DNA from 4 places in the Abyssisolibacter fermentans genome. Region 2 is predicted to be linked to each of the others. Evidence: riboswitches for the same ligand, from Rfam matches in the RefSeq annotation. Region 2 holds a riboswitch; each other region holds the start of a gene.
What was found. A riboswitch is a leader RNA that binds a small molecule or an ion and turns the genes downstream of it on or off. The one in region 2 is predicted to bind cobalamin.
Positions count from the first base shown of each region.

Region 1: it holds a riboswitch for cobalamin, as region 2 does, so the genes downstream of both, AYC61_RS16885 (YitT family protein) here and AYC61_RS06400 (cobyric acid synthase) in region 2, are expected to answer to the same signal.
Region 3: it holds a riboswitch for cobalamin, as region 2 does, so the genes downstream of both, AYC61_RS14765 (ABC transporter substrate-binding protein) here and AYC61_RS06400 (cobyric acid synthase) in region 2, are expected to answer to the same signal.
Region 4: it holds a riboswitch for cobalamin, as region 2 does, so the genes downstream of both, AYC61_RS19420 (sirohydrochlorin cobaltochelatase) here and AYC61_RS06400 (cobyric acid synthase) in region 2, are expected to answer to the same signal.

Region 1 covers NZ_LOHE01000085.1:35,184-43,746, forward strand. The annotation lists gene AYC61_RS16875 (HAD family hydrolase) at 1-133, shown strand, start outside; gene AYC61_RS16880 (hypothetical protein) at 499-939, shown strand; gene AYC61_RS16885 (YitT family protein) at 993-1,862, opposite strand; cobalamin riboswitch at 2,048-2,248, opposite strand; gene AYC61_RS16890 (TolC family protein) at 2,414-3,904, opposite strand; gene AYC61_RS16895 (efflux RND transporter periplasmic adaptor subunit) at 3,954-5,039, opposite strand; gene AYC61_RS16900 (bacteriohemerythrin) at 5,417-5,830, shown strand; gene AYC61_RS16905 (hypothetical protein) at 5,844-6,194, shown strand; gene AYC61_RS16910 (HAD family hydrolase) at 6,282-7,013, shown strand; gene AYC61_RS16915 (D-glycero-alpha-D-manno-heptose-1,7-bisphosphate 7-phosphatase) at 7,025-7,525, shown strand; gene AYC61_RS16920 (ABC transporter permease) at 8,154-8,563, opposite strand, start outside.
Region 2 covers NZ_LOHE01000040.1:15,818-24,380, reverse strand. The annotation lists gene AYC61_RS06410 (D-alanyl-D-alanine carboxypeptidase family protein) at 262-1,311, shown strand; gene AYC61_RS06405 (hypothetical protein) at 1,558-2,163, shown strand; cobalamin riboswitch at 2,365-2,551, shown strand; gene AYC61_RS06400 (cobyric acid synthase) at 2,714-4,204, shown strand; gene cbiB (adenosylcobinamide-phosphate synthase CbiB) at 4,206-5,168, shown strand; gene cobD (threonine-phosphate decarboxylase CobD) at 5,210-6,286, shown strand; gene cobU (bifunctional adenosylcobinamide kinase/adenosylcobinamide-phosphate guanylyltransferase) at 6,255-6,812, shown strand; gene cobS (adenosylcobinamide-GDP ribazoletransferase) at 6,823-7,569, shown strand; gene AYC61_RS06375 (histidine phosphatase family protein) at 7,600-8,187, shown strand; gene AYC61_RS06370 (cobyrinic acid a,c-diamide synthase CobB) at 8,180-8,563, shown strand, end outside.
Region 3 covers NZ_LOHE01000076.1:14,785-23,347, forward strand. The annotation lists gene AYC61_RS14745 (chromate transporter) at 1-478, opposite strand, end outside; gene AYC61_RS14750 (chromate transporter) at 567-1,103, opposite strand; gene AYC61_RS21365 (hypothetical protein) at 1,442-1,609, opposite strand; gene AYC61_RS14755 (ABC transporter ATP-binding protein) at 2,365-3,162, opposite strand; gene AYC61_RS14760 (FecCD family ABC transporter permease) at 3,159-4,178, opposite strand; gene AYC61_RS14765 (ABC transporter substrate-binding protein) at 4,360-5,343, opposite strand; cobalamin riboswitch at 5,453-5,636, opposite strand; gene AYC61_RS14770 (PTS sugar transporter subunit IIA) at 5,712-6,191, opposite strand; gene AYC61_RS14775 (PHP domain-containing protein) at 6,297-7,139, opposite strand; gene AYC61_RS14780 (PTS transporter subunit EIIC) at 7,165-8,559, opposite strand.
Region 4 covers NZ_LOHE01000108.1:383-6,440, forward strand. The annotation lists gene AYC61_RS19415 (type II CAAX endopeptidase family protein) at 180-1,001, shown strand; gene AYC61_RS19420 (sirohydrochlorin cobaltochelatase) at 1,104-2,021, opposite strand; cobalamin riboswitch at 2,198-2,382, opposite strand; gene AYC61_RS19425 (NAD(P)/FAD-dependent oxidoreductase) at 2,619-4,055, shown strand; gene AYC61_RS19430 (FAD-dependent oxidoreductase) at 4,424-5,680, shown strand; gene AYC61_RS19435 (DUF1667 domain-containing protein) at 5,684-6,043, shown strand.

The sequences.
Region 1 (8,563 bases), on a different contig from region 2:
TATAGTACCAAAGCATGGGGGCATATGTGATATAGCAGACAACAAAATGAAGTGCATGAATTATACGACTGTAAAGGGTATACTAGCTGCAGAGGAGATATTAAAGCTTACAGCTGATTATTTTAATATTTAATAGATATTATTTTGTAATTTATAAAAATTATTATTTTAAATTTAGCAAATAAGAAACTTTTCTAAACCAACCTTCTTGATTAATTATAATAAGTTTTCAGGAAGGTTTGTTTTATATCAAAATAAAATATTTACTATAGTTAATAATTACAAATTCAATTATTATAACCAATTATTAATAAATAAAATATATTTATCATTGAATAGCTTAAAATATGATAGTAATACATATGGTACAAAATATAATAGAATCCATTCTTAAAAATTACAAAATTAGACAACGATTTAATGTTATAATGAACAAGGAATAGAAAAATATGAAAAAGGGGTGTAATACGTATATTTTGGTATAATAGAATGGAAACAATGAAAAAAATATTTCTAATTGTATTTTTAATAATCGTAATGACAATAGCTTATTATCAAATACCTCAGAGAATGACTGATAAAGCGTCTGATATTAAATTTGATAGAATAGTAATAAATCAAATGGTATTAGATAAAAATGGTGCGTTTTGTAATAGTGCAATAACTATAAACGATAAAGCTAAGATAGATGAGTTATATAATTTTCTGTTTACTCGCAAATATAAAAGAGTATGGTATAAAGATTACTTAAAGTACAGTGGTAAAACATATATGATTTTTTTCTCTAAAAGCAATCAACTTGAAATTTCAGTTGAAATACTTGGTGATATGTATATTCAAATCATATTTAATGAAGAACTTAATAAAAAACGATATAGTAAAACTTATAGATTAGATAAAGATTTTGATACTAAATATATTGAAAAAATGTTTGAGTGAAGCAGATAAAAAAATGGATGTCTAAGATTATTTTGAGACGCCCATTTTTTATATTATAGATTTTTTAACGCTAAATCAAAGCCTTCACCTAAAACTTCATGAACATAATGTACAGATACAAAAGCATGTTGATCAACTGATTTTATATAATTTTTCAATTGTATGTATTCTCTTCTATTTAATACAACATTAATGATGTTTTTATTATTGTTTGAAAAGCCTCCAACCGCTTTATAAAGAGTAGTACCTCTTTCAAGTTCATTAATAATAAAGTCATTTATTTTACTATTTTCATTACTTACAACAACAACATTTATTTTTGCTTTTAATTGGGCAATAAACTTATCTATTAATAGAGCATTAGTTATAATGCCTAATAAAGCGTATAATCCTAATTTTATACCAAAAACTAAGCCTGCTGAAAGAGTTATTAAGAAATCAGATAGTAACAACGCCTTGCCAATTTCAATATTTGTAAATTTATTTATAATCTTTGCAACAATATCTGTACCACCAGTAGATGCATTTTGAAAAAACACAATCCCCATTCCAATGCCTTGAATTAATATACCAAAAATTAGATTCAGTAAGATATCATCTACAAGTGGTTTTGTAAGAGGTGATATTTTTCCTAAAAATGATATCATACCCGTTAGTAAAAAACTACAATAAATAGTGTAACCACCAAAATCTTTACCAATAATTAAAAACGCAAGTGTGAATAGTATAATATTTGAGATAAACATAATAATGTCAATATGAATATATGGAAATAAATGATTTATAACCATTGCAAGTCCTGTTATTCCACCAACAGCTAAATTTGCAGGTATCAAGAAATAGTATAGTCCTACTGCCATTATTGTTATTCCTAAATTAATTAATAAAAATTTATAAACTTTTTTCTCCATCTTTTTCACCATCACTTATTATTTTTTGAACATCTACTATTAGATCTACTGGAAATATACAGAACACAAAAAACTAGCACAAAAATGGCTAGTTTACTCACAACTATAAACCTTTCATTTAGAAAAGGGGTGACTAAAACAAAGTTGAAAAACTATTCTACTGAAATTTAACACTTGCTCATCCTCGTGAGTAATAATTAGTGCCCTTATTATTGGCAGGTCTCCTGACTTAGGAATCAACGTATCTTATACCTTCCCATACATTTTAGTACAGTGGTTGCAACAAGACACTATCCATTACAGTGGCGGGACCGTGTTGGAATTAAACCAAACTTCCCTATTAAGTAAATAATAAAATTATATAATTTTATTTTTACACCAATAATACCTATGAAATTGTAAGAATTACTAATTAAGAAATCGTTCTCTCAAAGTATATATTAAAAGAAATATAACGTCAAGAAATTAATCAGAATATCTTTTATTCCTTTTAAAATAAAAACCCCTTGCAAGGATTATGATATATTTGCAAGAGGTTTTGAGTTATATTTAATCTATTTTTACTAATATTGTCCAATGGAATTAAGGTATTTAGTTATGCTGAGATTTTTAGCATGTTCTATTTCAACAACTTTTTCTTCAACTTCAGCTAATTTCTCGCTGGCTGATAGGACTTCCATTATAGTGCCTCCTAATTCCTCGGAATTTATTGATTTAAGGCTTGAACTACCATAGCCTATACCTTCATTATATCTATAAGTTGCTATTTGTAGATTTGCCTGCATTTGCTCAACGCTATTTCTCACATGTTCATACATTTTGCCTGTCGCTACCATTGTTTCATAAGACTTTCTTATATCAGCTTCTACCTCTTTTTTCTGAATTTCAAGGTTTATATTTGAATATTCTTTTTTATATAAAGCTTCTTTGTATTGATTTGTTATATCAGGATATGTTCTAGCAGTTAATTCATGATTCAGGCTGTCAATTATATATTGTCCCATTGCCTGTTGAATTTCAAGTCTTTTTTCTAATCCCTGCTTAATTCCATCTTCTAAAGAAGGTATATTTTCAGCGGACAAATTTACTTCGGCTATAGTTATGTTGGCATCTAATGGGATATTTAAGGTGTTTTTTAAATCAATTTTAGCATTTTTTTCATCCGATATAGCTTTTTCTAAATCTGCTTTCATAAGTTCTACTTGTGATTTTGCTAGTAATAAATCATCTTTAGCCCTTAAACCTTCATCATAAGCATTTTTTATAATTTCAAATTGACCGTTTGCTCTATCTAAGGATTTTTGTTTTACGTTAGCTATTTTTTTCATTTTTAAAACTTCATAATAGTTTTTTTCAACAAGCATTGCTATTTGTTTTTTACTGATTTCATATCCTGCTTTAGTTATGTCATAGGTAATATCTGCAATGACATCCATTAACTCAGTAGTTGATTTGATGCCTAGTTTTACATTCGTGGTTATTCCTAGGTTCATTGATAGAACGCTGTTGGCTTCTTTGTTTGCATCATCAAGTTCTTGCTTTCCAGCTTGTAATCGATCTAATGCTTGTTGGCTTTGATTGTCTATTTCTTTTTTCATTCCTTCAATGGCTTGGTTTATAGCAGTTTTATCGTTACCTTTACTTTTAAGTAGTCTATAGGTATCTTCGTCAATAGTATTTTTTATATCTTCTAATGTTTTAGTAGGATCATCTGAGCTTTGCAAAGCTTGATTAAGACCATCCAGATTCTTTTTTATTCCTTCAGCTTCCTTTTTACCTTTATAGTAGCTGTTCCACTTATCACTCAAGGTATCATCATTATCCAAAATCTTTTTAGTGTTTTTGTTAGTTCGTTTTTTGTTAAATTCACTTATTTTTAGTTCTTGCCTTATTTGTTTTATAGTTAAGTTATTTTCCATTGCAACGTTTATACACTCATCAAGTGTATAATTATCATAGTTTTTTGCCACTATAGTTTCTCCTTCAGCGTATGATAAAAGGAGAGATGTAAAGAATAAAACTACTGCTAATATTGAACAAATTTTCTTTTTCATATCTTATACTCCTTTAAAATAAATTTAATCTGTTCATATCCTTATACCTCTAGTCTTCAATTCTAACTTTATCTCCATTAACTAACATACTAATACCTTGAATTACAAGTTTATCATTATCGTTAAGACCTGTAACCTTAGCGGAGGTTTCATGAATAGATTCAATTTGTATTATTTTTTCATTTGCAATATCATTATTGACAACATATACATAGTCTTGACTATTTGATTTTATGCTTTTAATAGGTATCCAAATACCATTTTCTTCACCAATTTGTATGTCTACATTAACTATGAATCCAATTTTAAAATTATTTTCATTTAATGCTAGTTCAACATTATAAGTTCTAGTATCAGTATCAGGAAGTTCACTAATATTAGTTATTGTTCCTTCGACTACTGTATTATTAGCTTTTATTTGCGCTGTATCACCAAGTTTAGTTTTTACGATATCTTCTTGTGTCAGCCCAACGTTGACTATTTTATTATCATTTCTAACTACAACAACAGGATAACCTGCACTTACCATTTCACCTTCTTTAAAAAGAGTATCAACAATATAGCCATTTGAATCAGCCTTTAAGGTTGCATCCTGTAGTAAACTTTCTTTATAGTCAAAATCAACTTTTGCTTGATTTTTTAGTTCATTTGCTTGGTTTAATTCTGATTGTCTTATATCAAGTTGTAGCTTGGCTTCTTCATATTTTTGTTTTGAAATTGCATTTTTTTCATACATGTTTTTAATTCTCTCATATGTATCATTAGCAAAGTTATAAGCGTCTAGAGCCTTAGTATATTGTGACTTTGAAGCATCTAATTGAGCTTTAGATGCTTCGTATGAAAACCTTAAATCCTTAGTATCAAGTTTTGCTAATAGAGAACCTTTAGAAATTTTTTCACCTTTAGTAATATAAACTTTTTCAATTTTGCCGGGACTTTTAAAACCTAATTTTTTTATTTCATTATAATTAACAGTACCAATATAATTTAGTAAAACTGGTTTTGTCTCATTTTTCAATGTTATTGTTTTTACAGGCTTTATTGTATCTGCTTGTTGAACGGGTATTTCATTGGAACATGATATTCCAAGAATACACATCATAATTGCAATACTTATAGTGAATATCTTTTTCATATTATTACCTCCTAGATATTAGTGTATATATGTTTTCTATTATTTAGATGTTTATTATTTGATATTAAATAAAATACATATAAACGTGTATAGACTTATTCATTTTTAATATATCATTTACACCATTTAATTACAATTATGTCAATAAAAATAAAGAGATTTTTAATTGATTTTTTAAATGTCTAGCAATTAGATGTAAAAATGAAACACAATGACATAAAATATTCAAAAATAATAATTCTAAGTAATATATATTAAAGTTTTCGATATTGAAATAATTCCACTAACAGATTTATAAAAGTAATTATTAATCTGAAATGGCTTTTTTCTATTGTTATTAAGTGATATAATAATAAACTAAAATAGGGGTGATATAAATGTTTGAATGGAAGGAAGAATATAGTGTACAAATAAAGGATATTGATAATCAGCATAAAAAACTTTTATCAATAGGAGAAGAACTATTTTATATAGTTTCAGGCAAAAGTGATATAGATCATTATGATGAGATAATAAGTATTCTAAAAGAATTAGAGGAGTATACTATTTATCATTTTGGATATGAAGAGGCTTTGATGCAAAAATATAATTATGATGAATTTCTAGGACATAAAGAAGAGCATAATAAGTTTATTAATAAAATAAAAGGAATAACAACCGACAGTGTTGATGAGGCACAGGTTACTATATCTATGGATATAATAATGTTTATTGCAGATTGGATTGAGCATCATATTTTAAAGAGTGACCATAAATATAAAGAACTATTAAAAGAAAAAATAAACCATTGATAGAAGTGATATGATGAAAAAATTTGAAATTAGCAATTTTAAAATGATGAGTGACTTTGATATTAGAATATTGAGAGAAGAAAATGATGACGTTGACATAATTGTAGCTATAGGAGATAGAGTTGTTAATCTTATTTTTAATGATATTATTGAAGGCTTGGGTAGCAGAATACAATTTGTCGATATTAAAAACATTATAGTTAGATTTAATAAGTCAAAGAATTTAAATATATGTACAATTCACATGTTAAAAAAAATAGATTTATTTTCAGCAGTAGCTAATTTTGAGATTGACTATTCAAAATATTGTATCTGCGTTGAAGCTAAAGAAGGTTTTGTGAAAATGTATTTAGATTCATATTAGTCTAAACAATATGGTGTATATTAACGATATATAAGTAAAATACATATAATAAAAAAAGATTTATTTAGTAATGTTAGGAGGAATTCAATGTCTTATGTTGCAGCTTTTTTTGATATTGACGGAACATTATATAGAAATTCATTGATGATACAACACTTTAAAAAATTGATAAAATACGAAGTAATAGATCCATCAAGATGGTATGACCATGTAAAAAATACTTATTCAAAATGGGAAAGCAGATATGGAGACTTTGAAGAATATCTTGAGGAACTTGCAGCAGTTTATGTAGATGCATTAAAAGGTGTAAACAAAGAACATATTGATTTCATAGCGAGCCAAGTAATAAAAGTAAATGGGGACAAAGTATACAGATATGCCAGAACTAGAATACAGTGGCATAAAAATAGGGGAGACAAAGTGTTTTTTATCTCAGGGAGTCCTGATTTTTTAGTTGATAAGATGGGGAAAAAATATGGCGTTACAGAATGTAGAGGTAGTAAATATATTGTTGATGAGAACTATAATTTCACGGGAGAAATAGTGAAAATGTGGGATTCGGAAAACAAACAAAAAATGCTAGATACTTTTGTTAAGCAATATAACATAGATTTGCATAATAGTTATTCATATGGAGATACTACAGGTGACATATCAATGCTTAAAATGGTAGGGAATCCTATTGCTATAAATCCAAATAAAGAACTTCTTACTTTTATAAAAAATGATAAAGAGCTTTATAACAAGATTCAAGTAATTGTTGAGAGAAAAGATATAATTTATAAGCTTGGTGCAGACGTACAAACTATAAATGATTAAGAGGTGTAAAAATGACAAGAGCGTTGTTTTTAGATAGAGATGGGGTTATAAATGATAATAAAAGACCAGTTAATAAACCTCAAGATTTAATAATATATGATAATGTAAAAAATGGACTCCAAAGAGCCAATGAAAATGGGTATGATATTTTTGTAGTTACTAATCAAGGAGGAATTGAGCTAGGTTTTATGACACATTCTGATTTAAAAGAAGTACATGCTGAAATGGTTAGACAATTAAAGCCATATTGCACAATCAAAGATATAATGTATTGTCCTGATTATCATAGAAAATCTAAATATAGGAAACCAGAGCCTGGAATGTTACTAGAATTACGTGATAAGTATTCTATTGATATGAATCAAAGTTGGATGATAGGAGATATGGAAACGGACATAACTGCTGGTAAAAGGGCAGGATGTAAAACAGCTAAAATTGGGAAGAGGAGTAAACAAGCTGATATAAATGGATCAAATTTGGAAGAGGTAGTAAATAAAATTTTAGAGATGTAAACATAAGAAAAGCTGTTCAAGGTAATCAGATAGTACCTTGAACAGCTTTTAAGTAGCACCTCTTATTTAGATGAAATAACTGAATAAGAGGTGCTTTTTATATACTAGGAGAGTTCTACTTTTGTAATATTAGTTCAAAATAATTGTTAATAGCTAGGGTCAACCTTTGAGGTAAATCTGGTTCAATGTTTTTGTGTGAAGCCATACAAGACATTTTTTTTACTCGGAGATGCCTACATTTTTCTGATAATATAAAGATGAAAAAATATAGGCATCAATGTCGTGGTCAAAAAATGTCATGTAGCTTCTAAAGAATTTATTGGTTTGATTTCTTTAGGGTAAGGCTCTGTGAGTATGAAGTCATTAGATGATGGTGGTTCATTACCAAATGGAAAGGGCACGAATCTGAGAATCTTTGCTGGTTCCTGTAAAGAAGCAATTTTTTTCATTTAATAAAAGCTGAAAAAATTGCTTCTTAAAAGTCACCTACAAAGAAACCTCAGATTGAGCCCTAGTGAATTTATTGGTTGAAACAGTTACTAAAGCAGGTGGTTACTGTTTGATTAGGGTAGATGCGATTAGAAAATATATGAGTAACTAATATTAACATGGCGTAAGCCACTTATTGTTATACAGCTTTGCTTACAGTCTCTTTTGATTTATATCTTTTTTTCAATATAAATATAGCTATAGGCATCCATACCAAGATGTATATAAGCATTTGAATTATATTACCTTTTACAATTTCAAAGCTCAATCCTTTTATAATGACTTCATCAAAAGATCTTACATAGTATATAAGCGGCCACAAAATTTTAGACACTATTACCATAGGCTCAGGCAATTGGTCAATTGTCCATAAGTAACCACTGCACGCAAAAGTTGGCAATGACAGCATAAAAGAAATTTGTGCAAACTTCAATCTATCTTTTATTATAGATGCTAATATTATAGCTGGACAGCTTATTGCAAATATAAAAACTAAGGACATCAATATTGCAACCATCATACTCCCATGTATTGGTGCGTTAAACACTC
Region 2 (8,563 bases):
GCAATTACGTAGTAATTGCAACACACCATTTTAACGAGGCGCAATATTGCACACTGACTGTTAAATATAATCGATACCCGCCACCTATAGAGGTAGGGAACATCTTGCACCTTGTTATAATCAGAAAGATGTTATTAATGAATCTCCTATTCAGTTTCTTCATAGGAATAAGCGATTCACACCAAATCTAGATTTGGGTTCACTGCTCATAATTTTCTATGAATAATCTGGGTTTAGACAAAATTTGAAAGGAAGATTACAATGAGAAGAAATACGCGTAAGAAAAAGATGAGAATGCGAAGGAGAAGAATAGGTTTATTTTTTTTGCTTATTGTTTGTATAATAAGTATTTATAAATTAGATTATTTTGAGAATAATAAGACAAGTGCTGTAGAAGATATAAGCAGTGAAAAAAATAATGTTAAAGTTGAAGATGCTATTAATAGTGAAAAGAAAATAAATTTATTATTTGAACATTTAAATAGTTTTGATATATTTCCTAATCCTGATATAGATATTACAGCTAAAAGTGCATTGCTGATGAATATAGATACTAAACAAATATTGTTCCATAAAGCGCATGAAGAAAAAATGTTTCCTGCAAGTACTACAAAAGTATTAACAGTAATAACAGCACTAGATTATTTACCATTAGATAAAGTAGTTACCGTAGGAGATGAAGCAAATAGGATAGGATTTAATTCAAGTAGAGCTGGACTTGATTATAGTGAAAAGATAAGTATAGAAAAATTATTATATGCACTAATGCTTCCTTCAGGTAATGATGCAGCACAAGTTTTAGCAGTAAATGCAGCAAGAGCAGCATATAATGACAACTCAATGGATATAGATTTGGCGATAGAGAAATTTCTAGAGCTTATGAACAAAAAGGCTGAAAAGCTTGGAGCTGAAAATTCACATTTTGTAACCGTAGATGGCTATCATGACGATAATCACTACACAACAGCAAAAGACCTTGCAATGATTACATTAGAAGCTATGAAAAACGAATTTTTATGTAATGTTGTTAAAACAGATAAACTTGTAATAAAAGATTGGAAACAATTTAATAAACGTGATGCTAAATTTAGAGACTGGATTAATACAAATATGTTGATTCAAGAAGATAGTAAGTGGTACATGAAAGAAGCTACAGGCTTTAAAACTGGACATACAGATGAATCGGGTTATTGTTTAATAGCAACTGCGAAAGAAGGAGACAAAAATGTACTAGCTGTAATACTAGGAAGCACAGAAGATGATGTATTTTCAGATGCACAAAAATTATTAAAATATGGATTGTTTAATTAAACCCAGTAATTCAAAATTATACGGCACACTATTCAAAGTTATATGAATAATCAAGGTTAAATTTATATTTTGTAAGTACATAACAAACTGTATATATACCAATAAATAATATAGAAAAAAAGGTTTTGAATAGACCTTTTTTTAATGTAAAAATAAAGAAAAAAATTACAATATTACAAAATAATGATATAATATAAGTTGTAAATTAATATAAGAATGTTAAATCAATTTAAATTAGGAGGAAAAATGAATAAAAAAGTTAAAATGGGATTACTCATAACTTTAATGCTAGTAATAAGTATAGCTATAATATTTAATAGAGAAGAGCCAGAAAAAATAGTTGTTGATGGATACAATGTAGAGCAACTTAATTTACAAATAAATATGAATGTTGATAAAGAATTTGTTGATCCGAATTTTTCGTATGTCCCCACATTTTCAAAATATCACTTAACTGAAAAAATAGATTTTGTAACAATTGATCCACCTTATACTATTAAAAATATGACAACTATTGGAATTAACTATACGGATAATGGTATTGATACGACATTTTTTCCTGTTTTGTATCTTCAAGGTTTTTATAAAAAAGAAATTTCAGAAAAAAATCATTTTATAAAAATTGAAGATAAATACTATAAGAATAAACAGCTTATAGATTATATAGTTTATGAAGATAAAAATGTAATAGTCTATAATATTAGTAATTTAATAAATTTTTATGATATAGATACTAAAATATCAAAACTAAGTAATATGTACAAAGAAAAAAATTATGACTATACATGGATAAAAGGTATGCATGATTATTTTCTAAACAACAATGTATTAAAAATATATAAACAACTATAAAACATATGAGAAATACTAGAAAATACTTTAGTAAAATACATTTTAGTATTTTCTCTTGTTCTAATAAATGTAGTGTTAGTATGTTAAAATTCTTAATTATTACCTTAACATATAAATAGACAACAGTGCGCAAATCAAAAATCTATTGAGATTGAGAAATAAAATGATATAATAGTTAATAGATATTGTATACAATCAGTAAAACTAAATAAAATTAAAGGTGCTTATTACTTATTATTAAGCTAAGAGGGAAAGAGGTTGAAAGCCTCTGCAGCCCCCGCTACTGTAAATAGGGATGAAATCTTTACACCACTAACAGCCTTGTTGGGAAGGTAAGAAAGTAAGATGATCTATAAGCCAGGAAACCTGCCTTTAATATTAAAGCTACAACTACTTCGGTGGGAAGTGTGTTGATTTTTATAACACATATTAGCTTTATGTGTTTTTTTAAAGCAGAAAATCCAGATTTTTTCATAAAGAAAACAAGTGTATAGAATATCGTTTATTATTAAAACATGACTAGACAATATATTAAATTGGAGTGGATATAATGGCTAAAAATATTATGTTTCAAGGTACAGGTTCTTCAGTTGGAAAGAGTATTTTGACAGCAGGTTTGTGTAGAGTTTTAGTACAAGATGGTTATAAAACTGCACCATTTAAATCTCAAAATATGGCTTTAAATTCATTTGTGACTAAGGACGGAAAAGAAATGGGAAGAGCTCAAGTAGTACAGGCAGAAGCAGCAGGTATAGAGCCTACTGTTGATATGAATCCTATTTTACTAAAACCTACAAGTGATGTAGGAAGTCAAGTTATAATAAATGGGGAAGTACATGGAAATGTGAAAGCCTTTGATTATTATAAAAAGAAGCCAGAACTAAAAAAATGTGTATTAGATGCATATAACAATTTAGATGAAAAATTTGACTTAATAGTAATAGAGGGTGCGGGTAGTCCAGCAGAAATCAATTTAAGAGACAATGACATTGTTAATATGGGAATGGCAGAGATGGTTGATGCTCCTGTTTTATTAATAGGAGATATAGACAGAGGAGGAGTGTTCGCATCAATTTATGGAACATTAATGCTTTTAAGTAAAGAAGAACAGGAAAGAGTTAAAGGTTTTGTAATCAATAAATTCAGAGGAAATGTTGACATCTTGATGCCTGGAGTTAGAATGCTGGAGGAAAAGATAAATAAACCTTGCTTAGGAGTAATACCTTATATAGATTTAAACATTGATGATGAAGATAGTGTTACAGAAAGATTTAGAGACAAAGGGAAAGGAGATATAAATATAGGAGTAATAAAGCTCCCTTATATATCAAATTTTAGTGATTTTACGCCTTTGGAATTAGAGCACGGCATAAATGTAAAATATATATTGAACTCTGATGATTTTGAAAATATAGATTTATTGATAATACCTGGCAGCAAGAATACCATAAAAGATATGAGATATTTATATGACACTGGATTCGATAGGATTATATACAAATTACATAGAAAAGGTATACCTGTTATAGGGATTTGCGGCGGTTATCAAATATTAGGACAAACGATAACTGATCCAGATAGTATTGAATCTAATACAAATAAAATTAATGGTCTTGGATTATTAAATACAAATACAATAATAACTGCAACTAAAGAAACTAAACAGATATCAGGCATTATTAATGAAGAACTAGAGATGTGTAAGGATATCAAAGATACTAATGTATGTGGATATGAAATACACATGGGTCAAACAACTTTATCCTCAGATACTAAGCCATTTATAACACTAGAAGATGGCAGAAATGACGGTGCTGTTAATAAAAAAGGTAATGTTGTTGGAACATACCTACATGGTATTTTTGAAAATGATGAGTTTAGAAAAGCCATTATAAAGCATCTAATGGAGAAGAAGGGGCTAGAGCTAAAAGAAAATGATATCAGCTATAATGATTATAAAAATAGAGAATATGATAAACTAGCTGATTTAATCAGGGAAAACTTAGATATTGCTAAGGTTAAGGAAATCATGGGGTTATAATATGGAAAAATTAATTGTTTTTTTGATAGCCATATTTTTAGATTTCATTTTAGGGGATCCTGTTTCTTGGCCTCATCCAATAATATATGTAGGTAAATTGATAAGTTATCTTGAGAAAAAAATAAGAAAACAAAATATTATATCATTAAAAACAGGTGGATTTATATTATTAATACTAAGTGTACTGATTGTTGTCAGCATACTAAGCATAATACTAGGTTTAGCAGGCTATATACATCATTATGTAAAAACAGTATTGATTATATATTTTATCTATACTTCACTAGCTTCAAGATGTTTACATGAAGAAGCGCTGAAGGTTTATCGAGTTTTAAAAAGCAAAGATATACAAAAGGCAAGAGTACAGTTATCTTATTTAGTAGGTAGAGATACAAAGGAACTAAATGAAGAAGAAATAACTCGTGGAACAGTAGAAACAGTAGCAGAAAACACTATAGATGGTGTGTTAGCACCAATGTTCTATATTATAATAGGTTTTCTGATAGGGTTTCCTGTGCAGTTGGTTTATATATACAAAACAGTAAATACACTAGATTCAATGGTTGGATATATTCAACAGCCATATACAGAGATAGGTTGTGCCTCTGCTAAGTTTGATGATGTACTCAATTATATACCAGCTAGGATTGGTTCAGTATTTATGTTATTAGGTGGTTTATTTTTTAAATACGATTTATCAAATGGATTCAAAATCTTAATAAGAGACAGAAGAAATCATAAAAGTCCAAATTGTGGATACCCAGAAGCAGTAGCAGCGGGATTATTAAACATACAGCTTGGAGGGACAAACACATATTTTGGACAAAAACTCTACAAACCTACTATAGGTGATAAAAACAGAAATATTGATATAGAAGATATAAAATCAGCAGTAAAAATAATGTACAGCTCTCAGGCTTTGATAATCCTTGTAACAATAATAGCGTTTTATATGTCTAATTAACTAGGTTTAGTAGAAATCAGTACAACGAAGGAGTAAATCATATGAATAAACATGGTGGATATTACGGAGCAAAACAAGATGTAATTGATTTTAGTGTTAACATTAACCCATTAGGAGTTTCCAAAAAACTCGAGCAGACTATAGTAGATGGCATAAAGCAAATTCATAAATATCCTGAGATAGATGGAAAATCTACTATTGAGTATATCGCTAATCACTATAATCTAAAAAATGATGAGTTAGTATTAGGAAATGGTGCAATAGACCTTATTTACCTGTTTGCTAGAGCATTAAAACCTAAAAAAGTGCTTGTAATTCAGCCTACATTTAATGAATATAAGAGAGCATTTAAATTAATTGGCTCTAAGATTTATGAGTATATATTAAATACGGACAAATTTGAATTAGATGTGAAAGAGTTAATAAATTATATGCATGAACTTAAGCCGGATGTAGTAGTTATATGCAATCCAAATAACCCAACAGGTACATATCATGATATTTGTAAAATGAATGAAATACTAGAAGCTGTAAAAGAAATAAACAGTATATTATTTGTAGATGAATCGTTCATAGAATTTTCTAATAAAGAATCTTTGATTAAATATGTGTCATCATATCCTTTATTTATACTCAGATCAATGACTAAATTTTTTGCAGTTCCGGGATTGAGATTAGGTTTTGGCGTAAGCAATAAAAATATAATAGCAAAAATGAATGAATATAAAGAACCTTGGAGCGTGAATTATCTGTCATTAATATCAGTACCCGTTTTATTGGAAAATCAAGAGTATATTAATAAGACTCTTGATTGGTATAAAGCAGAAAAAGAATATGTATATGATAATTTAAAAGAGCTTGAAGCAATAAAAGTTTACAAGAGCTCAACAAATTTTCATCTTTGTAAGGTTAAAGAATCAAATGCAGAGCTATTAAAAGACAAATTATTAAAAAAAGGTATATACATAAGAACCTGCGAGGATTTCTCGGGTTTAGACAATACATTCTTTAGATTGGCTTTAAAAAAGCATGAGGACAATGAGAAATTGATATGTGCTTTAAAAGAAACAGCAAGGGGTGAAATAGATGAACATAACACTTGTGACAGGTGGAGCTAGAAGCGGAAAGAGTACTTATGCAGAACGCTTAGCTAGAGAATCAAATAAAAAAGTTACATATATTGCAACAGCTATACCGTTTGATGATGGTATGAAGGATAGAATAAAGAAGCATAAGGCATCAAGACCAAGCTATTGGAGTACCATAGAAAGATACAAAGAGTTTTCAAGTATGAAAGCTATGCCAGAATTTCAAGAAGCTGACTTGTTATTACTCGATTGCATGACTGTTTTAGTCTCTAATTTATTATTAGATAGTGGTCTTGATTTTGATAATTGCTCTATGGCACAAATTGACTCTTTAGAAGAAGATATATTTAAAGAAGTAAATGAATTAATAGATACTTTAAGGTCATATGACAAGAGTATTATAATTGTAACAAATGAGCTTGGTATGGGTATTGTACCGGCATATAGAATGGGAAGAATTTTTAGAGACATTGCAGGTAGAGTAAATCAATATATAGCAAGTATTGCAGATGATGTTTTTTTAACAGTATCAGGAATACCATTAAAAATTAAGTGAGGTAATTAATATGAAAGGCTTTTTATTAATGATAACTTTTTTAACAAGGATACCAATAAAGATAAACTTCAAGTATAAAAGCGAGGATTTTCTAAATGCTATTTTCATGATGCCATTAGTAGGTCTAATAATAGGTGGATTTATGTATTTAGTAGCATTGTCATCTAGGTGTTTTGACAAACCAGTAGTGAGCGTATTTATATGGGTTTGTTATATTTGGATAACAGGTGGACTTCATATAGATGGATTAGCAGATTCAATTGATGGAGTTTTTAGTAATAGAGGTAAAGAAAGAGCTTTAGAAATAATGAAGGACAGTAGAGTAGGTACATTTGGAGTATTAGCTATTTTTCTTGTATATGCTTTAAATATAGTATTAACCAGCTATGTTGAAATAGGATACATAATATTAACGCCAATAGTCGGAAGATGTTGTGCAGTTTTTGCAGCTTCAATAAGTGTATATGCCAGACCAGAAAATGGAATGGGTAAAGGAATAATAGAAACGTGCGGTACAAAAGAGGCAGTTTTAGCGATAATGATAACAGCTGTAGCTTCATATTTGTGTGTAGGGGTAGAAGCATTAGCAATATTATTATGGATTATATTGCTAACTATTGGTTTAGTGAAGTATTTTACAAATAGAATAGGTGGAATGACCGGAGATACAATAGGATTCACAGTAGAGTTTATGCAAAGCATATTTTTATTGATTTCGTATGTAGTCATCACACTGACAAAAGCTTTACCTGCTTAAAAAAAGCAAAATCAAACTGAGGTGAATAAAATGAAATTGATATTAGTTAGGCATGTTGAGACAGTTGCTAATTTTGAACAAAGATATATTGGTCATATTAAATCTGAGATAACCGAAAAAGGAATGAAGCAATTAGAAGCTTTAGTCAGTAAATTAGATGAATTAGACTTTGATAGTATTTATACTAGTCCTATGCCAAGAGCAAGGATTATTGGGCAGAGAATTAATCGTAAAATACCTATAATAGAAGACGGCAGGTTAAAAGAAATGAATTTTGGTGTATTCGAGGGACTAAATTTTAAAGAAGCACAAAATAAACATAAAGCTGTTTGGAATGAGTGGACAAAAGACTATATTAATTATAAGCTTCCTAAAGGTGAAAGCTTGATACAGGTGCAAGAAAGAGTAAAGGATTTTATTAAATCATTAGATGATAATGGTACGTATTTGATAATAACACATGGTGGTATTATACACTGTTTGCTGACATATTTACTAGATTTAGATATAGATAAAAGATGGCATTTTAAGATAGGTTTAGGAGCAGTAATAGAGCTTGAGTATAATAATGGCTACGGTATAATGCTGAGTATGACAAAGGGTGAGTTTAATGAATAGGATAATGATTGCAGGTACAGCAAGCGGTACAGGTAAGACTACTGTTAGCTTAGGTATCATGGCTGCTTTAAATAAAAGAGGAAGAAAAGTTTCGCCATTTAAAGTTGGACCAGATTATATAGATCCACAATTTCATGAATTTGTTACAGGTAATCCTTCACATAATTTAGATAGCTGGATGCTTGATGAAAACAGCTTAAAGTATTTGTTTCAAAGGAATTCAAAGGAAATATCAGTAATTGAAGGAGTTATGGGTTTATATGATGGATTTGGAATAAAAAAAGATAATGGCAGTTCAGCACATGTATCAAAACTATTAAAAGCTCCAGTTATATTAGTAGTAGATGGCAGAGGAATGTCATCAAGTATATCTGCT
Region 3 (8,563 bases), on a different contig from region 2:
TCATCAGCAAAAACAAACATATTATAAAGATTATTATCCCATGTATATTTATACTTATAGCAGATTTAGTTGTATCAAGTAATGTAGTTTTAGCAATAAATAACCCTGCAGATGCAATCATTCCCACTACAACTGCTCTAACTCCATAAAATATCATATTTGAATATTTATTTTCTTTAAATTTTTCATAAGAAAATGTTATTGCTATTACTATTATAAAAGATGGTAATATTACACCTATTGTTGATATTAGTCCTCCAAAAAAACCACCTACAACATTTCCCGCATATGTAGCTGTATTTATAGCTATCGGACCAGGGGTCATTTCTGTAATTGAAATAATATTAAAAAAATCAACTAAAGTCATCCATCCATGTGATATTATTTCATCCTTTATTATAGGTATCATTGCATAGCCACCGCCAAAGCTAAATGCACCTATTTTAAAAAAAGTAAAAAATAAATTTAACAATTCCATATGTAAACCCTCCAAAATCGACATACCTAAAGGTAGTCCTTCACATTTATCTATCTAGATATTATTATTCCGTGTTATACAAATCGACTTAAATCTTCTTATAATATTTTAAATAAACTACACCAAATAATCCTCCACATATAATTAGCCATATTGGATTAATACTTATAAATACTATCAATAGTGTCGTTATTATAGCTATAAAAGCGGTAGTTTTATCTATTATTGAAACCTTAGCAGTTTTTATTACAGCAGTTATTATAAGTGCTACTACGGATGCTCTAATACCCATAAATGCAGCTTCTACAATTTTAGTATGTAAAAAACTCGTGAAAAATTCTGCTATAAGGGTTATTATCAAAAATGAAGGTAGGGTAACCCCTATAATAGAAGAAACTGCACCTTTTATTCCACCTATTTTATATCCAATAAATGTAGCACAATTCACTGCTATTGAGCCAGGTATTGATTGACACAGTGCTAAAATATCTACTATATCCTCTCTATTAGCCCAACCTTTGTTATCAACCAACTCTCTTTCAATAAGAGGTATCATTGCAAACCCGCCTCCAAATGTAAATCCTCCAATCTTAAAAAAAATAAGAAACATCTCTAATAATCTCATATAAATTACCTCCTATAAACCTTATCTTATGTTTATATATCTATTATTTCATGTTTTTTTGTAAATAAATTAGCCTTTATTAATTATTACGCAAAAACTTTCCTCTTTTAATCAACATTTTTCACATACAATCCCTAGTGATTATACATTCTATATTATAACAATTATTTACCTTTGAGTGAACTTCTTTAGGTAAATTTAGTTTTTCATTTATGTATTTTTTAATGCAAAAGTATTATTGATTATCGGCATAAAATAAATTAACCTTGATTATTCATATAATATTGAATAATCAAGGTTAATTTAAAGGGGCAATTCAATTTATTTTGCATTAAACCTTAATGTTCTTGCATTAAAGTTCTTTCGTACATATCACATATTTCTAAGTTGCATTTTTCTCCCATGTTATGAATGCAAGTTATTGATCCACACTTTCTAAAATTGTATCTATTTTTTTTATTAACATCTCCAGAATTTTTTTTAGTATTCTCTTTTAGATTCTTCATGTTATCCGTCCTCTCCACCTTTTTCTGATTTAATTATAACATTTTTTATGCGAATAATCAAGAATCTTTTTCAGAATATTGCAAGTTTATTTTTAAGATATTCATATTATTGACTGGTATTCTTTCATTTTAAATTTATTTATGCAAGATTTATTTTATTTTAGTCATTTCTTTATGAACAAAAACTACTCGCTTAAGCTTGTAATCCAACAAATCTTTACTCCACTAATAGCGATATACTGCATATGTCACAGTTAAAGCGCATATATTTTGCTGTTATATTACATCTTGAATTATTACAATAAATTCCATGTAGATAACTATCAAAGTCATTTTATTTGTTGCATTTTTTATTTTTTATTCGTAACTATTAAAAACTTTAATATTAAATATATATTTTTTTGACAGCATGAAAAAATATATTGCATCAAAAATAAGTTTCTCGTACTTTTGTGTTGATTTTAAATAATCACATTATTTTTTTGTCCACAACAACTTACAAATTACATATTATTAATTAACAATATCCACATCTTTATTAATTGTATTTGAAATTTTGATAATATTAAAAGCTATCATCTAATTAAGTTTATCAAAAAAGGACCCTATATATTGAGTCCATCATTGTTTTTTATAATTTTTTATATTAAATTTATTTTTTCAAAAAATAGAGTTGTATAAATAAACTTCTCAATGCCGTTATAGCATTATACACAAAACTATCTTATCGAAAAATACTTATTAAAGATATTTTTTTAGCAATTAATATTATTTTTTATAATCTGTTGAGGAATTAAAAAAGGACATTTGTTTATATCATCATCAAAAAAACTAGCTTTTATATTAAATACATCTTTTAATAAAAGATTGTCTATAGTTTCATCATATTTCCCTTGCTTATATATCGAACCATCTTTCATAGCATATATTTTATGAGCGTATCTAGTAGCTAAGTTTAAATCATGCAACACCATTATTATTGTTAACCCTAATTCTACGTTAAGCTGCTTTATTAATTGTAAAATATCAAGCTGGTATGATATGTCTAAAAAAGTAGTTGGCTCATCCAATATTAATATCTCTGTTTTTTGAGCTAGTGCCATTGCAATCCATGCTCGCTGCCTTTCTCCTCCAGATAATGTTCCTACTTCCCTATTTTTTAAATCTTGTAGTCCCGTTTTCTCAATAGCCCAATCTACTATTTCATAATCTTGTTTTTTTAAACGTTTATTAAATCCTAAATGTGGGAATCTTCCATATCCAACTAATGTTTCTACTATTACGTCCGCTGGTATATTTTTTGCTTGAGGTAGAATTGCTAGCTTTTTCGCTACTTCATTATTTTTTATTTTCTTTATGTCTTTACCTTCTAAAAATATTTCACCTCTATTTGGTTTTAAACATCTAATCAGAATTTTTAGTAGTGTAGATTTTCCACAACCATTAGGTCCTATAATAACAGCTATTTCTCCTTTATCTATAGATAGATTTACATCTTTAAGTACTTCTTTTTTATCATAATTAAAACCAATATTTCTAGCTTCTAATATCATTTGCTAACTGACTTCCTTTCTCTTAAAAGATATAAGAAAAATGGTGCTCCTAATGCTGCCATTACTATACCTACTGGTATTTCAACTGGATCAAATAACAATCTTGCTAAGGTATCACATAATATCAGCGTTGTTGCTCCTAGTATTGCAGATGCTGGTAATAAATATTTAAAATCCGAACCTATTATTAACCTAGATATGTGAGGTACTATTAATCCAACAAATCCTAATAACCCCACTACACTAACAGCGCTAGCTGCCAGCAATGATGCTAATACAATAAATATTAATCTTGTCGCTTCTACATTCAGCCCTAAACTAGTTGCAACCTCATCTCCTAGCATTAATACATTTAATTTCTTTGCTAAAATTAATGATCCTAGTATTCCAATTATTGCATATGGCCACAATGTATTAAAATGAATCCACGTCCTAGCCGACAATCCTCCAACCATAAATCCAATAACACCAACTACTCTATCTGGAAAAAAAGTCATTAACGTATTAATCCCTGCTTTTAATAAAGTAGACACCGCAACTCCTGCTAAAACTAGCCTCATAGGATTAATTCCATTTTTCCAAGCTAACATATATATTAGCAAAGTTGCTGCTAATGCTCCTATGAATGCTCCTACAGGAACTAAATAATAATATTCAGGAAAAAGAATGAAAATTACAAATGCTGCCAATCCAGCTCCTGAAGAAACTCCTATTATATTTGGTGATGCTAATGGATTTCGCATAATACCTTGTAATATTGCGCCAGATAATGATAAACATATACCTACTAAACCTGCAACTAATGTTCTAGGCACTCTTATATTCCAAATTATTTGATGATTTATTGTATCTGTTTCGATAAAAATAGCTTTTAAAACCTTTGTTACACTAATATCTAGCGAACCTTTAGCTACGCTTATTAAAAAACTAATTATCATTAAAATAAACAAAATTAACAGGATAATATACTTTTTATATAAAATTTTTTTATTAGTTAATTCTTCTGTATGTAACATGTCTTGCTCCTTATATATAACTTATCTTATAATTTTATATCTATATGCTAAATTATAAGATAACGCACAATTGGATTGATTTGCATTTTGATGTCATTTGAAAAAAGGGGGTCTCAAATGTATTTTTTGAGACATCCCCTATAAAAAAGCACGAAAATAACACTAGAAGGCTGTCCATTATTTATTTAAAAATATCCGGATACAGTATTTTAGCTAAACCCATGTAAGCTTCAGCATATCTTGCATTTGCTTTATAAAGATATAAATCTTTTGGTAATATTATATATCTTCCTTCTTTGACAGCTGTTAGTGACTTCCATGCAGGATTGGACTCTACATCTTTTATTAATTTATCTTTAATTTTTTCTACATCACCCATTGTTTGTACCAAAATATAATCTGGGTTTCTTTCTATAATTTTTTCCATACTGAATATCTCCATTTTTTCCTCTGTTAACTTCGCATCATAAGCTATATTATTCGCTTTCAAATCATCTAACATTGCTCCAACTGTCGAATTTGGCAATTTCACTTTCACACTCTTAGTTGATGCAAACATTAATAATACGCTTGGATTGCCTTCAGTTGGTATTTTTGATATTATATCATTTATCTCTTTTTCTATTTTAATTCCTTTTTCATTATATGCTTCTTCGTCATTGGTTAATGCTGTGAATATTCTCATTATATACATGTATTTATCAAATGTTTCATATTCTACCGCTAAATATGGAATTTTATTATCTTTTAATATTGGAATAATTTCTTTTTGTCCTTTCATACTAGGTGTCAATATAACTAAATCAGGCTGCATAGACAATATTTTTTCTGCATTTGGCTGTGACATTGTACCTACTATTTCAACGTCTTTTGCCTCTTCATGCACAGCACCTTTTGTTTTTATTCTGCCTATTACTTTGCCTTGAGCTTCATACCATAAATCAAGATAAGAATTATACAAACATATAACTTTTTGTGGATTTTTATCTAAGGTTATTTCATCTCCCATAGCATCTACAAATTTTACAGTATTATCATCAATTACTACACTATCAGCTAATGTTTTTACATCATTTTCAGTAGCAACTTCTTTACTACTACAACCTACAAAAAACATAGTACTTACTACAAATATCACTAGTAATGAAAATATATTTCGTTTCATTCAAACTACTCCTTTCAATATCAATAGGGCAAATAAATTAATATAAAAAAACCTCTTGCCAAAATAGGTAAGAGGTATATACACATAGTTACATAAACACTTAGGTTTCGTAAGTATTATGTATCTAGGTATCCTGACTTAGGTTCACAGCATACTGCACCTTCCCAATTTTAAAAAATCAGTGGTCTCTTACAGCTAGCTCCCCATTACAGTGGCGACCCCGTGTTGGATTTGCACCAACTTCCCTATCATTTTATTCTTTTACTTTCACAATTGATTATATTAACTATCTATCAGTTTGTCAACCTTTATATTATACTATATTTATTTGTTTGCTTATATTTTAGTATAGTGTTCGTAATAGAAATTTACTTATTTATTTTCATTACCATTGTTTCACCACGAACAACAGTACCCAAAAATTTCTCCATACTTTTTACTTCTGCTCCATTTGTTATAACAATGGGAGTTACTAGTGATTTTGCATGTTTACTTAGAAAATCCATATCAAGTTCTACCAGCTTGTCCCCTGCTTTAACTTTGTCTCCTTGGTTAACTAGACGCTTAAAGCCTTCACCTTTCAATTCAACTGTATCTAATCCTAGATGTATCAATATTTCTAAGCCTTCATTCGATTTTATACCAATTGCATGGTTAGTTGGGAATACTTGTATTACTTTCCCATTGCATGGAGCTACAACTACTCCACTTGTCGGCTTTATGGCTATTCCATCACCTAACATTTTTTGTGAAAACACTTCATCTTCAACTTGTGATATATCAATAGCTTCACCATCTAAAGGTGCTACAATGTTAGCTTCTGATTTTCTTCTAAATATATTTAACATTTATGGCCTCCTATAATTTATATTAAATACAGAAAATTTTTATAAACGTAATAATTTCAAGTAAAATATGTCGTTAATATAGCTTTTCTTTTACTATTATAATACTTACTTGTTCCTCATATAAGACCTTAGATTATAATAAATCTCATCCGGCATAGTTACACCACAAATAGGGGTTTTCTTTTTATTATAATCGCCATGATAATCTGATCCACCTGTAAATAAAATATCTTTTTTTTTCACAACCTTCATTAATTCTTTTCTTACTTCGAAATCATTTGATGGGTGATAAACTTCTAGACCATCAATTAATTCACTATTTATAAGCTTATTATATAAGTCCATATTCTTTTTCTTAATTTTACCTGGATGTGCCAAAACAACAATACCATTGTTTCTTTTTATTAAATCACAAATCTGCCCAAAATCATTAAATTTATAGCTATCTTCTATATAATACGGCCCTTCTTTACCAAAATATGTTTTTATACAGCTCATTATTTCTTCTTGTTTTAAATAACCGTATCTTGCTAGTGTTTTTAACAGTTTTGCTCTATAAAGCGGTCCTCCTTGGCTTTCTTTAAAAAACTCTTCCTCTTCAATTTCAATGCCGTTTTTTTGCATTAGTTTAATCTGCTGTCTTGATTTATTATTAAGATATAATAATAAACGCTCTGAATAATCTTTTAATTCTTTAGACTCTATATCTATATTATAAGCCAATACATGAAATTTGACACCTTCTTCTATTGCTGTAAATTCAACAGCAGGTACAAATGGAATACCGTATTCTTTACTTATATTATCAACAACGCTAAGTCCTAATGTTGTATCATGATCAGTAATTGCAAGCGCAGAAAGATTCTCTTTCTGCGCTATATCAAAAATCATATTAACTTTAGAGCTTCCGTCAGAAAAAACTGAATGTATATGAAAATCAAATTTCATGACCCTACCTCCAAGTTATTTCATACTATTTAATATTAAGAACTTCATTTATTACACTGTTTTCTTCAGAATCTGAATCTTCAGCCATATCTTCCCATTTAGTGATATATGTTAAAGCGAAACCACCTGCATATGCTAACAATGTTGCTATAATATAGTTTAAGACTTGATTAGAAGGTATTAATAAAGTTAATGGTAATCCAGACAATCCAATACCTATTGAAGCTACTTTAGTTAATGAGATATAAGCACCTCCAACCATCGATCCTAAACATGCTGTTAGGAAAGGTTTACCTAATGGTAAAGTAACACCAAACATCAATGGTTCTCCTATACCTAGCATACCAACTGGTAATGAACTACCTATGATTTTTTTAAGTCTCTTATTTTTTGTTTTGAAATAGACAGCTAATGCTGCACCTACTTGTCCTGCACCTGCCATTGCTAAGATTGGTCTTAATAAGTCTAATCCTGTATTATCCAATAAACTTACTTCTATAGGTGTGAGAACCCTATGAAGACCAGTCATTACAAGAGGTAAGAATGTTCCTGAAAGTATAGCTCCTACAAATATTCCACCTTTTTCGATAGCAGTGTTTACTAACCAGCTAAGTCCACTTGACAAAAATGCTCCTGCTGGGTGGAATATATATAAACTACCTAAACCAATTACTAATAATACTATCGTTGGTGTTGCAATTAAATCTATTACTGATGGCATTACTTTTCTTAGTTTCTTTTCAAGCATTGCACCTAATATAACTGCAATTAAAACAGCGATAATTCCGCCTTCTCCAGGAATAAGGTTTTCACCGCCAATAACTATCTTTGCAAGCTTAGGAGAAGTTAAAATACCAGCTATAGCGCCGCCTAATGCAGGACTTCCACCAAATTCTTTCGCAGCGTTTATACCAACCATTATATTCATATACATAAATATTGATTTACCAATTACATATAAAATATAATAAGTATTCTTATTTATACATTCGGTATTCAAAAGTATTTTTGCTAATCCATATATAACACCACATCCAATGAATGCTGGAATTAGTGGAATAAATATGTTTGATATGTGTCTTAGAAATAGTTTGAACGGAGTACTGTTTTTTGCTTTAAGTTCTTCTTTTCTTACCTTAATTTCATCTTCAACCCCAACTTTTCTTCCTACTAATTTACCAAATTCATCAGCTACTTTAGCTGCTGTTCCAGGTCCTAATATCATTTGAAGCTGTCCACTTTGTTCAACAACACCCATTACGCCATCAATTTTATTGATGACTTTTTTGTCTACAATTTCTTTGTCTTTAATAACTAGTCTTAGTCTAGTTGCACAATGTGTAACTGATATAACGTTTTCTTTGCCTCCGACTTTTTCTAAAATCTTCTGGCTCATTTGTTTAATTTTTGCATTAGCCATTATA
Region 4 (6,058 bases), on a different contig from region 2:
TAGACGCTTTTGTTTTAATCTATTACGAAGTAACAATATATTCCGAATATTATTATGTTTTAACAAAAAAGAGCGATATTTTACAAGAAATAAAAGGGTTTTGATAATAAATATAGAAATAATGTAGATGTGTGTATTTATAGATTGTTGAATTATATATATAAAGGGGGAGAAATTTCATGCATCTATCGATTAATAGTTTTTCAGAGTTTTTAATTGGAATTGTGATACTAGTTTTTTTGATTATTTTTTATAAACCTACTAAAGAGTATTCGCTTAAATATAAAGCTAAATGTAAAAAAATAGCAATGACTATTACAGCACTAAGTTTTGTTAATCTTATATTGATAAATATTACATATAAAAATTTGGACCCGTTTTTTGTAACAGGCTTGTTTTTAGGGTTGTTTATTAACTATGCTATATTAAAAGGAGAATTAAGAGTAGCACAATCATTATCAGATATAAATTGGTTAACAGGAAGCAGTTATTTGAAAGGAAAATTTAGTTTTAAAAATATAGATTGGGCGTTGATTTTTAAAACTAGTCTTATATTATTAATTTGGACAACATTGGTATTTGGTATTTTTAAACCTGAAATGAATGATAATTTAGCAGGGGATTTGTTGCAAGGATCAGGATCAAAATTGATTGCTGTAATAAATAATATTATAGTTATTTGCTTAATAGCACCTCTAAGTGAAGAAATAATTTATCGATTTTTTGCAATTAATATATTTTTACGTTGGTTTGGGAAAAAAAGAAAAATATCAATAGTGCTTGCTGTTCTTATTCCAACTATTACATGGATGTATTTGCATTCTGGAACTTTAGCTAATAACTGGATTAAATATGTTCAAGTATTACCAGCAGGATTAGCTTTTAGTTACATATTATATAAAAAAGATGTTGAGCATAGTATCTTAACTCATATGGTATTTAATATATCAGCCTTTTTTATTACATTTATTTTTTTGAAACTTAATTTTCTTAGAGTCTAAATGAAAAAGCCTGAGTTAGTATTAGACTCAGGCTTTAGTGAGGTTTTTAATGAGTGCTTACTTATATATAAATGTGGAAATTTCCTTTTTAAAAATATTATCTTATTCTGCTTCTTGAGTATTTAAAGAATCTTTTAGGTGCTGGATATATAAGTCTTGAACTCCTTCTATTTGACCTAAACCTTTTATTATTGGTTCTACTTTATAACCTTTGCTTTCTAAAATCATTTTCCATGAATCTTCTTCGTCTCCTGCCATGTCATTCTTTGCATGATCACCAGCTACTACCATTAGTGGCATTAAGTAAATTTTCTTGTAATTCTTATCTTTTGTAATATCTAATAGTGTATCTAATGATGGATAACCTTCTACAGTTCCGATATAAATATTATCATAGCCTTTATATTTGAATGTGTAATCTAAGCACGCATATGCTGAATTTGAAAAATGATGTGTACCATGTCCCATGAAGAATAATGCTTCATCTTCTTTAAGTGTTGGGATTTCTTTTGAAAGTACATCAACTAAATTCATGTAATCTTCAGGACTTGTTAACAAGGGATTACCAAATGTTATTTTTTCGAATTTATCTTTATAATTGTTAACTAATTCAAGGGTGTCGTGGTATTCAGCTCCATTCATTACATGTAGTGATTGAATGAGTACTTCACCATAGCCTTCACTTACAAGTTTTTCTAGTGCTTGCTTTACATTATCTATTTCTAAACCATCTCTTTTTTTCAGTTTGTTAATTATAAACTGAGATGTAAATGCTTTTTTGAAATCATAATCAGGAAATGCTTTTGCTATTTTTGCTTCTGTTGCTTCTATTGTTAATTTGCGTGTTTCATTGTGGCTTGTACCAAAGCTGACTACAAGTACTGCTTTTTTGTTTGGGTCACATTTAGAAACCTCTTTTTCATTATTTTGCTCTGTTCCTGTTGTTTTAGAATTAGAACAACCTGCTAGTAAACTAAAAGATAAAACTGAAACTAATAATAATAATAATAACTTTTTCATGTGTAACACTCCTCTTATATTAATATTTATTAGGGCAAAAATTATTTATTTGCCCTAATATAAATGGTAGGGGTTACTTCGTAGGGAACAACATAAAAAAACCGCCATAAAGGCGGTATTATAGACATAGTTAGTTTAGACTAAAATGCTATACTATACTTCCCACCGAAGTATGATTGTATATTTTCATAAAGGTAGGTCTTCCGACTCTTACTTATAGCTTGAATATCGCCTTCCCAAAATAATTCAGTGGCATTTTGATATCAAACAAGTAATTACGGCAGCGGGGGCTGTGCAAGAATTTCACTTGACTTCCCTTTTAATCACATTTATTATGTGAGCCTTTTGAAATATTTGTGTTCTGTTCGTTAATAGTATAACATCAAATAAGAGTAATGTCTACGAGTAAGTTAATAATTTATCAATATAATTTTATTTACAATAATAGTTTAATGTGCTATACTGAAATTAACAATAGAATATTGGCTAAGAGAATAGGAGAGCCGTTTCAAATTTTTCCATTAACTATGGGGAATATTTGTGACGGCTTTTTTGCTTATATAAATATTCTTAATACCATAAGTGGAGGGGTTTTATATGTATGATGTTGCTGTGATTGGAGCAGGTGTAATAGGAACTTTTATTGCAAGAGAATTATCTCGATATGATTTGAAAATTGTAATAGTTGAAAAAGATAATGATGTTGCAAATGGAACTACTAAGGCAAATAGTGCTATTGTTCATGCGGGTTATGATGCAGATTATGATAGCTTAAAAGGAAAACTTAATGCTTTAGGAAACTCTATGTTTGACAAAGTTTGTAGTGAACTGGATGTACCTTTTAAAAGAATAGGTTCTTTAGTTTTAGGATTTGATGATGAAGATATGAAAACCTTAGATAAATTATATAAAAATGGATTGAAGTTAAATATACCAGATTTAAAAATATTAAATGGTGATGAAGCTAGAGCTTTAGAACCAAACATTAGTGAAAATGTTGTTGGAGCTTTACAAGCGCCTACTGCGGGTATAGTTGGACCGTGGGAGCTTGCTGTTGCTTTAGCTGAGAATGCAGTTGAAAATGGTGTTGAAATAAGATTGAACAATGAGGTGAAAAACATCAATAAAACAACTGATGGTTATAAAATCACTACTAATGATGGTGAAATAGATGCAAAATATGTTATAAACTGTGCTGGTGTATATGCGGATAAAATAAATGCTATGGTAGCAGAGCCAGAATTTAAGATTACTCCGAGAAAAGGTCAATATTATTTATTGGATAAGAGTGCAGGAAATCTGTTTAACTCTGTAATATTCCAATGCCCTACTAAATTAGGCAAGGGTGTACTGATAACACCTACTGTTCATGGTAATTTGTTAGTAGGTCCTGATTCACAGGATATTGATGATAAAGAAGATATAAGTACTACATCTGATAGAATGAATCTTGTAAGAGAATATGCTGCTAAATCATGTGATAACATTCCGTTTAATCAAGTAATAACATCTTTTGCAGGGTTAAGAGCTGAACCAACGGGTGGAGATTTCATAATTGCTGAGGCTAAAGATGCAAAAGGATTTATAAATGTTGCAGGAATTAAATCACCTGGATTATCTGCATCTCCTGCTATTGCAGATTATGTTGTAAAATTATTATTTGATATTACTGGTGATATTAAAGAGAATAAAAACTTTAATCCTGTTAGAAGACCAGTGATAAGATTTATGGAGCTTACTGATGAACAAAAGGCTGAGGTAATAAAGAAGGATTCAAGATATGGAAGAATAATATGCAGATGTGAAAATATCACAGAAGGAGAAATAGTAGATATAATCCAAAGAAAAGTTGGAGCTAGAACTGTTGATGGAGTTAAGAGAAGAGCAAGACCAGGTATGGGAAGATGTCAAGGCGGATTCTGTGGTCCTAGAGTTATGGAGATATTAGCTCGTGAGTTAGATGTTGATATTTCAACTATTGTTAAATCTGAAAAGAATTCTTATATTATCACAAATGAAACAAAGACAAATTAGATTATAGGTAGATGCAAAATGCATATTAAATAAAATGAATAACTTTTAATGTTTAGCTCATAATTTTTTGGCGAGGGGAACCATCTTATAATCTTTGACGGCTGGGCAAGAGCTCGTTTTGAGTAGAGAACCAAAATCTATGATTTTGAGTGAATCACTTACTCCTAGGAATGCAGTGAGTAGAGAGCAACATATTTATTAAAGTGAGAGCGATGAAGAAACGAACTCTTGAAGTCACGCTTTCAAAGAAACATTAGATGTTTCCCTAGTGACTATATTGTTAGTTTTTGCAACAAATTTAAAAGTAGTATTATTGAGGAGTGTAGCATTTCGTAATTAACTAAATTGTGGCAGGAGGTATATCAATGTTGAATTATGATATTGTTGTAGTTGGCGGAGGACCCGCAGGTCTGGCAGCAGCTATCGAAGCAAGAGAGAACGGTGTAAAAAGTATATTAGTTATAGAAAGAGACAGAGAACTTGGAGGTATATTACAGCAGTGTATTCATAATGGTTTTGGACTTCACGTATTTAAAGAAGAATTAACAGGACCGGAGTATGCTCAGAGGTTTATTGAAAAGCTTAAAGAAATGAATATAGAGTACAAATTAGATACTATGGTTTTAGATATTTCTGATGATAAAGTAGTAAGTGCTATCAATTCAGTTGACGGCTTTGTAAAGATTAATGCAAAGGCTGTTATTTTAGCAATGGGTTGTAGAGAAAGAACTAGAGGTGCTATCAATATTCCTGGATATAGACCAGCTGGAGTTTATACAGCAGGTATGGCTCAAAGATTTATTAACATGGAAGGGTACATGGTAGGAAAAAAAGTAGTTATTTTAGGTTCAGGAGATATTGGGTTGATTATGGCTAGAAGACTTACTCTAGAGGGAGCAGAAGTTTTAGCTGTAGCTGAATTAATGCCATTTTCAGGAGGGCTTACTAGAAATATAGTTCAATGTTTAGAAGATTATAACATTCCTTTGATGTTAAGTCACACAGTTGTTGAAGTCAAGGGAAAAGATAGAGTTGAAGGTGTAGTTATTGCACAGGTTGATGAAAACAGAAAACTTATTAAAGGAACTGAAAAAGAATTTGTTTGCGATACTTTATTGCTATCTGTTGGACTTATACCTGAGAATGAAATATCTAAAAATGCAGGTATAAAGCTTGATAGAGTTACGTCAGGACCTGTAGTTAATGAAAGTATGGAAACTTCTATAGAAGGTGTTTTTGCAAGTGGGAATGTAGTTCATGTTCATGACTTGGTTGATTTCGTTACTGCTGAAAGTAAAAGAGCAGGTAAAAATGCAGCTAAATATGTTAAAGGTGAGCTTAAAGCTTGTGATAAATATATAACTTCAAGTGCGGGAAATGGTATCGGGTATATAGTACCTCAAATAATCAGAGAAGAAAATTTAGAAGATAATCTAGAGTTGTTTATGAGAGTTAGAAATGTATATAAAAATGTAAAAATGGAAGTCAAAGCTGATGGCAAAGTGATAAAGGAAATCAAGAAAAAACATTTAGCTCCGGGTGAAATGGAGATTGTTAAAATAGATTCTAATTTAATAAAAGGTAAGGATATAGAACAAATAACTGTATCTATAAAGGAGGCATAGTAAATGAAAAAAGAAATGATTTGTATAACATGCCCAATGGGATGTCATTTGACTGTAGAAGATGATAAAAGCTCAGAGAGTGGATACAAAGTATCAGGTAATATATGCAAAAGAGGAGAAAAATACGCTGTTGAAGAGTTGACTAATCCTACTAGAGTTATTACATCTACTGTTAAAATAGAAAATGGTATTTTAAAGAGATTACCTGTAAAGACTGATGGTGCAATACCTAAAGATTTGAATTTTAAATGTATGGAAGAAATAAATAAAGTTGTTGTAAATGCTCCAATATCAGTAGGAGATGTAATAATAGAGAATATATTAAACACAGGTATAAATTTAGTAGCATCAAGAAGCATGTAAAGTGAAAAAAAAGTT